Regions from separate parts of the Azospira sp. I09 genome, predicted to be linked through region 1. Evidence: riboswitches for the same ligand, from Rfam matches in the RefSeq annotation. Region 1 holds a riboswitch; the other holds the start of a gene.

Evidence for each region. Region 1 has a riboswitch for S-adenosylhomocysteine ahead of ahcY (adenosylhomocysteinase). Riboswitches for the same ligand answer to the same signal wherever they lie in the genome.
Region 2: another riboswitch for S-adenosylhomocysteine. It lies ahead of metH (methionine synthase); the one in region 1 lies ahead of ahcY (adenosylhomocysteinase).

Annotation. Positions count from the first base shown of each region.
Region 1 is NZ_AP021844.1:2,388,850-2,392,651, reverse strand. It holds gene AZSP09_RS11200 (fatty acid--CoA ligase) at 1-212, shown strand, start outside; gene AZSP09_RS11195 (HD-GYP domain-containing protein) at 320-1,549, shown strand; S-adenosyl-L-homocysteine riboswitch at 1,612-1,701, shown strand; gene ahcY (adenosylhomocysteinase) at 1,787-3,187, shown strand; gene AZSP09_RS11185 (S4 domain-containing protein) at 3,249-3,506, shown strand; gene metF (methylenetetrahydrofolate reductase [NAD(P)H]) at 3,503-3,802, shown strand, end outside.
Region 2 is NZ_AP021844.1:2,523,018-2,526,819, forward strand. It holds gene AZSP09_RS11795 (response regulator) at 1-365, shown strand, start outside; gene bamE (outer membrane protein assembly factor BamE domain-containing protein) at 362-847, shown strand; S-adenosyl-L-homocysteine riboswitch at 928-1,009, shown strand; gene metH (methionine synthase) at 1,097-3,802, shown strand, end outside.

The DNA.
Region 1 (3,802 bases):
TGGTGGTACTGAAGCCGGAAATGGAAGGCCAGGTCACCGAGCACGCCATCCGCAACCATGCCGCCCACCTGGCGGAAACCCTGGGGGTCTCCCGCTACGGGGTGCTGATGCAGGTTTCCTTCGTCAAGACCCTGGCCCGTACCAGCATCGGCAAGATCAACAAGCGTTTCATGCGGGAAAACCTGGAGGCCGCCAAGGCCGCCCAGCCCTAGTGCCTTGGTCCCCGCCCCTGGGGTGATTCCCAGGGGCGGGGGTAATTTCCGCAATTCGCCTTCCCCTGGGCATAAAATGGAGGTTTTCCGCCTCCTGCCCGTCCCCCATGCTCAAGAAAATCCATGTCGAACAACTGCGTGTCGGCATGTATCTCAAGTCCTTCTGTGGCGCCTGGATCGATCATCCGTTCTGGCGCAACTCCTTCGTCCTGAAGGACCCGGAGGACATCCGCGCCATTCGCGCCAGCTGCATCACCGAAGTCTGGATCGATGCCGGCAAGGGGCTGGACGTGGAAGCCGGCGAGGCGGCCATCAGCGAGACCGAGTCCGAGGCCCTGGTGGCCGAGGAACAGGTGCGGGAGGCCCAGGCCACCCGCTCCCTGGAGCGCACCAGCACCGCGGTGGAGATGCAGCGGGCGGCGAAAATCTGCAACAGCGCCAAGAAGGCCGTGGTGTCCATGTTCCAGGAGGCCCGCATGGGCAAGGCCGTGGATGCGGAGCAGGCCCAGGTGCTGGTGGAGGAGATCGCCGATTCCGTGGCCCGCAATCCCGGTGCCCTGATCAGCCTGGCCCGCCTGAAGACGGCCGACGATTACACCTACATGCACTCGGTCGCCGTCTGCGCCCTGATGGTGGCCCTGGCCCGCCAGCTCGGCCTGGACGAGCAGCAGACCCGTCTGGCGGGCCTGTCCGGCCTGCTGCACGACATGGGCAAGGCCTTCATCCCGGCCGAAATCCTCAACAAGCCGGGCAAGCTGACCGACGAAGAATTTGCGGTCATCAAGACCCACCCCGCCGAAGGGCACAAGGTCTTGCTGGAAGGCAAGGGGGTGCCGCCGGAGGCACTGGACGTCTGCCTGCACCACCACGAAAAGATGAACGGCGGCGGCTACCCCAAGGGCCTCAAGGGCGACGAGATCAGCCTGCTGGCCAAGATGGGGGCGGTCTGCGACGTCTATGACGCCATTACCTCCAACCGCCCCTATAAGGCCGGCTGGGACCCGGCCGAATCGATCAAGAAGATGGCCGAGTGGGCCGACGGGCATTTCGATCCGCGGGTCTTCCAGGCCTTCGTCAAGAGCCTGGGTATCTACCCCATCGGCTCCTTCGTCCGCCTCGAATCGGGGCGGCTGGGGGTGGTGGTGGAGCAGAGCGAGAAGTCCCTGCTGGCGCCCCGGGTCAAGGTATTCTTTTCCACCAAGTCCAATGCCCACATTGCGCCGGAGTTGCTGGATCTGTCCCGTCCCGGCGTGCACGACAAGATCGCCGGCCGGGAGGACCCGGCCAAGTGGGGTATTGGCAACGTGGACGAAATCTGGAGCACGGCGGCGGCCTGAGCCCGGTGCGGGAGGGCCGGCCGGGGAATTTCCCCGACCGGTATTTCCGTCTATAATCCGCCACTTCCGAGGAGCGCTGCGAGGCCGGCAAGGTCCCAGGCTCGGATGTCTGCCCCGCCAGGGGAGACCAGTTTCAACGGCGCTCACCTTTACAACCCTGCCGGGCGCAGGGGGCCAGGTGAGCCCTGCTATCGCACTCCCTCCCCTCCCCGGCCACAGTTCTTAAGGAGCACTGCTGTGGCTGAATTCAAAGATTACGTGATCGCCGACCTGGGCCTGTCCGCCTGGGGCCGCAAGGAAATCAAGATTGCCGAGACCGAAATGCCCGGTCTCATGGCCATCCGCGAGGAGTACGCCAAGAGCCAGCCCCTGAAGGGCGCCCGCATCACCGGCTCCCTGCACATGACCATCCAGACCGCGGTGCTGATCGAGACCCTGGTGGCTCTCGGTGCCGAAGTGCGCTGGGCTTCCTGCAACATCTTCTCCACCCAGGATCACGCCGCTGCCGCCATCGCCGCTGCCGGCATCCCCGTCTTCGCCGTCAAGGGCGAGACCCTGACCGAGTACTGGGACTACACCCACCGCATCTTCGAATGGGCCGACGGTGGCTATTCCAACATGATCCTGGACGACGGCGGCGATGCCACCCTGCTGCTGCATCTGGGCGCCAAGGCCGAGAAGGACATTTCCGTCCTGGCCAAGCCCGGTTCCGAAGAAGAGACCATCCTCTTCGCCGCCATCAAGGCCAAGCTGGCCCAGGACCCCACCTGGTACTCCGTGCGTCTGGAAAAGATCAGGGGCGTTACCGAAGAGACCACCACCGGCGTGCACCGCCTGTACCAGATGCACGCCCGCGGCGACCTCAAGTTCCCCGCCATCAACGTGAACGATTCCGTCACCAAGTCCAAGTTCGACAACCTCTACGGTTGCCGCGAATCCCTGGTGGACGGCATCAAGCGCGCCACCGACGTCATGGTGGCCGGCAAGATCGCCGTGGTCTGCGGCTACGGCGACGTGGGCAAGGGTTCCGCCCAGGCCCTGCGCGCCCTCTCCGCCCAGGTCTGGGTCACCGAGATCGACCCGATCTGCGCCCTGCAGGCCGCCATGGAAGGCTACCGCGTCGTCACCATGGAATACGCTGCCGACAAGGCCGACATCTTCGTCACCACCACCGGCAACTTCCACGTCATCACCCATGACCACATGGTGAAGATGAAGAACAACGCCATCGTCTGCAACATCGGCCACTTCGACAACGAAATCGACGTCGCTTCCCTGGAAAAGTACCAGTGGGAAGAGATCAAGCCCCAGGTCGATCACGTCATCTTCCCCGACGGCAAGCGCATCATCCTGCTGGCCAAGGGCCGCCTGGTGAACCTGGGTTGTGCCACCGGCCACCCCAGCTACGTGATGAGCTCCTCCTTCGCCAACCAGACCATCGCCCAGATCGAGCTGTTCACCAAGACTGCCGATTACCCGGTGGGTGTCTACACCCTGCCCAAGCACCTGGACGAGAAGGTGGCCCGCCTGCAGCTGAAGACCCTCAACGTGCAGCTGACCACCCTCACCCAGCAGCAGGCCGACTACATCGGCGTGCCCGTGCAAGGCCCCTACAAGGCCGACCACTACCGCTACTAAGCCGTAGCCGGGCCGTCTCCCTTGCCGGAGGCGGCCTGCAGACGATGGGTCGGGACCCGCCATGTCCATGAACTCGTTCCATAGCCGCAGTTCCCGTCCGCCACCCAAGGTGCGCCAGGAGGCGGTGCCCCACGTCCGCAAGGGCGTGCGCGCCGACGTGCTGCTGGTGGAACAGGGTCTGGCCGCCTCCCGCGCCCTGGCCCGGGACCTGATCAGTCAGGGCTGGGTCCGGGGACCCGTCGGCCTCATCACCAAAGCTTCCCAGGAATTGCCGCCCGGTACCCGGCTGCAGTTGCTGGAGGAAAGGCAGACGCCATGAACGACAAGACGTTCAGTATCGAATTCTTTCCGCCCCAGACGGCGGAAGGCGTGGAGAAGCTGCGCCTGGTGCGGGACAAGCTGGCGGCCCTGAAGCCGGCCTTCTTCTCTGTCACCTACGGTGCCGGCGGTTCCACCCGGGAGCGTACCTTCTCCACCGTGCGCGAAATCGTCGCCGCCGGCCTGGATGCGGCGCCCCACCTGTCCTGCATCGGCTCCTCCCGGGAGTCCATCCGCGGCATCCTGGCCGAGTTCCAGGCCGAGGGCATCCGTCGCGTGGTGGCCCTGCGCGGCGAC
Region 2 (3,802 bases), 130 kb from region 1:
CCAACACCTTCCTCCGCTTCGCCCGGGACATCGCCTATGCGCACCAGGAGAAATGGGACGGCAGCGGCTACCCCCTGGGCCTGCGGGGCGACGAGATTCCGGTGGCGGCCAGGCTCATGGCGGTGGCCGACGTCTACGACGCCCTCATCAGCCGCCGGGTGTACAAGCCCCCCTTCCCCCATGAGCAGGCGGTACAGATCATCAGCGAAGGGCGCGGCAAGCACTTCGATCCGGACATGGTGGACGCCTTCCTCCAGGTGGCCGAGGATTTCCGCAGCATCGCCGCCACCTTCGCCGACACCGAAGGCGACGCCCAGCTGGAGGCGGAGCGGGTGCGCCTGCAATTCACCGAGGCCGCCCCGTGAAGGGCCGTCCCCTGGCCGTCCTGGCCCTGCTTTTGGGCCTCTCCCTGGCGGGCTGCGACTACCTGGCCCTGCAGGACCTGAAACCCGGCACCTCCACCGACCTGGAAGTGCGGGACCGCTTCGGCACCCCCGCCATGGAATGGCACAACGAGGACGGCAGCCTGACCTGGGAATATCCCCGGGGCCCGGCCGGGGTGGACACCTACATGATCACCCTGGGCCCCGACCGCATCCTGCGCTCGGTGGAACAGGTGCTGACCGAGGCCAACTTCGCCCGCATCGAAAAGGGCATGAGCCAGGAGCAGGTGCGGCGCATCCTGGGCCGGCCGGGCAGCATCAACCACTTTCCCCTGAAGCCGGAAACCGTGTGGGACTGGCGCATCGCCGGCATCCCCGCCAGCGACGAAACCCACTTCCACGTGCACTTCGGTGCGGACGGCCGGGTCAGCGGCACCTCCCGGCGGGTGGAAGCGAAGGCCTGAAGTCGCCGATCGGCACGGAGCCCCCTGTTTTTTATCAAGTTTTGCTTGGCAGCGGGGGCCGCAAAAAGTAAACTTGCGACCCTGCCGAGGAGCGCTGCGACCCGACCGGTTTTTTCCGGACGCCGGGCCAGGCTCGGCAACGATCAACGGCGCTCGCAAACCCCCGAAATGGTTTGTGGCGCCGTTTGCTTTTCCAGCATGCAAAGTGGCGGCGCCCGGCCGGTGAATACTGAAACGCCGAGGTAATCCATGCAGCCCGACCGCAGCTCCGAACTCTCCGCCCTTCTCCAGCAGCGCCTCCTGATCCTGGACGGCGCCATGGGCACCATGATCCAGCGCCACGGGCTGACCGAGAAGGACTACCGCGGGACCCGCTTCGCCGACCACGCCCACGACCTGAAGGGCAACAACGACCTGCTGCTGCTGACCCGCCCCGAGGTCATCCGCGGCATCCACGCCGAATACCTGGCGGCCGGCGCCGACATCCTGGAAACCAACACCTTCAACGCCACCAAGGTGTCCCAGGCCGACTACAAGCTGGAAGCCATCGTCTACGAACTGAACGTGGCCGGCGCCAAGCTGGCCCGGGAAGTGTGCGACGAATTCACGGCAAAGAACCCGGCCAAGCCCCGCTTCGTCGCCGGGGTGCTCGGCCCCACCAGCCGCACCGCCTCCATCTCCCCGGATGTGAACGACCCGGGCTACCGCAACGTCACCTTCGACGAGCTGGTGGAAAACTACCTGGAAGCCATCCGCGGCCTCACCGACGGCGGCGCCGACATCCTTCTGGTGGAGACGGTGTTCGACACCCTCAACGCCAAGGCCGCCCTGTTCGCCATCGAGACCTTCTTCGACAAGGTGGGCCGCCGCTGGCCGGTGATGATCTCCGGCACCATCACCGACGCCTCCGGCCGCACCCTCTCGGGCCAGACCGCCGAGGCCTTCTGGAACTCGCTGAACCACATCAAGCCCCTCTCCTTCGGCCTCAACTGTGCCCTCGGCGCCAAGGAACTGCGCCAGTACGTGGAGGAGCTGTCCCGGGTGTGCGACTGCTTCGTCTCCGCCCACCCCAACGCCGGCCTGCCCAACGCCTTCGGCGGCTACGACGAGACGCCGGAACAGCTGGCCGAGGAAATCGCCGACTGGGCCAGGCACGGCTTCGTGAACATCGTCGGCGGCTGCTGCGGCACCTCGCCGGACCACATCGCCGCCATCGCCAAGATGGTGGCCGGCATCGCCCCCCGGGCCATTCCGGCGATCGAGCCCCAGCTGCGCCTCTCCGGCCTGGAGCCTTTCAACGTCGGCCCCGACAGCCTCTATGTGAACGTGGGCGAGCGCACCAACGTCACCGGCTCCAAGGCCTTCGCCCGCATGATCCTGGAAGGCCGCTACGACGATGCCCTGGCAGTGGCCCGGCAGCAGGTGGAGAACGGCGCCCAGGTCATCGACATCAACATGGACGAGGCCATGCTGGATTCCGTGGCCGCCATGGAGAAGTTCCTCAAGCTGATCGCCTCGGAGCCGGATATTTCCCGGGTGCCCATCATGCTCGACTCCTCCAAGTGGGAGGTGATCGAGACCGGCCTCAAATGCATCCAGGGCAAGGGCATCGTGAACTCCATTTCCATGAAGGAAGGGGAGGCCAAGTTCCTGGAGCAGGCCAAGCTGGCCCGCCGCTACGGTGCCGCCGTCATCGTCATGGCCTTCGACGAGAAGGGCCAGGCCGACACCTACGCGCGCAAGACCGAGATCTGCAAGCGGGCCTACGAGCTGCTGGTCGGTATTGGCTTCCCGGCCCAGGACATCATTTTCGACCCCAACATCTTCGCCATCGCCACGGGTATCGAGGAGCACGACAACTACGCGGTGGACTTCATCAACGCCACCCGCTGGATTCGTGAAAACCTGCCCCACGCCCAGATTTCCGGCGGCGTCTCCAACGTCTCCTTCTCCTTCCGCGGCAACGACCCGGTGCGGGAAGCCATCCACACCGTCTTCCTCTACCACGCCATCCAGGCCGGCATGACCATGGGCATCGTCAATGCCGGCATGCTCGGCGTGTACGACGACCTGGAACCGGAACTGCGGCAGAAGGTGGAAGACGTGGTGCTGAACCGTCATCCGGGTGCGGGCGAAGCATTGGTGGAATTCGCCCAGACCGTGAAGGAAGGCAAGGCCAAGGACACGGGGCCGGACCTCACCTGGCGCACCCTACCGGTGGAAAAGCGCCTGGAGCACGCCCTGGTCAAGGGCATCACCGACTTCGTGGTGGCCGACACCGAGGAAGTGCGGGCCGCCCTGGCTGCCGCCGGCAAGCCGCCCCTGGCCGTCATCGAAGGCCCCCTGATGAACGGCATGAACACCGTGGGCGACCTCTTCGGCGCCGGCAAGATGTTCCTGCCCCAGGTGGTGAAGTCCGCCCGGGTGATGAAGCAGGCCGTGGCCCACCTCATTCCCTACATCGAGGAAGAGAAGGCCCGCACCGGCGCCTCCTCCAAGGGCAAGATCGTCATCGCCACGGTCAAGGGCGACGTGCACGACATCGGCAAGAACATCGTCGGCGTGGTGCTGGGCTGCAACGGCTACGACGTGGTGGACCTGGGGGTGATGGTGCCCACCGAGAAAATCCTGCACGCCGCCAAGGAGCACGGCGCCCAGGCCATCGGCCTCTCCGGCCTGATCACGCCTTCCCTGGAAGAAATGAGCCACGTCGCTTCCGAAATGCAGCGCCAGGGCTTCAACGTGCCCCTGCTCATCGGCGGCGCCACCACCAGCCGGGCCCACACCGCCATCAAGATCGCCCCCAACTACCAGGCACCGGTGGTCTATGTGCCGGATGCCTCCCGGGCCGTGGGCGTGGTCACCAGCCTGCTCTCGGAAGGCCAGCGGGAGAGCTACGCCGCCGAGGTGGCCGCCGACTACGCCAACATCCGCCAGCAGCACGCCGGCAAGAAG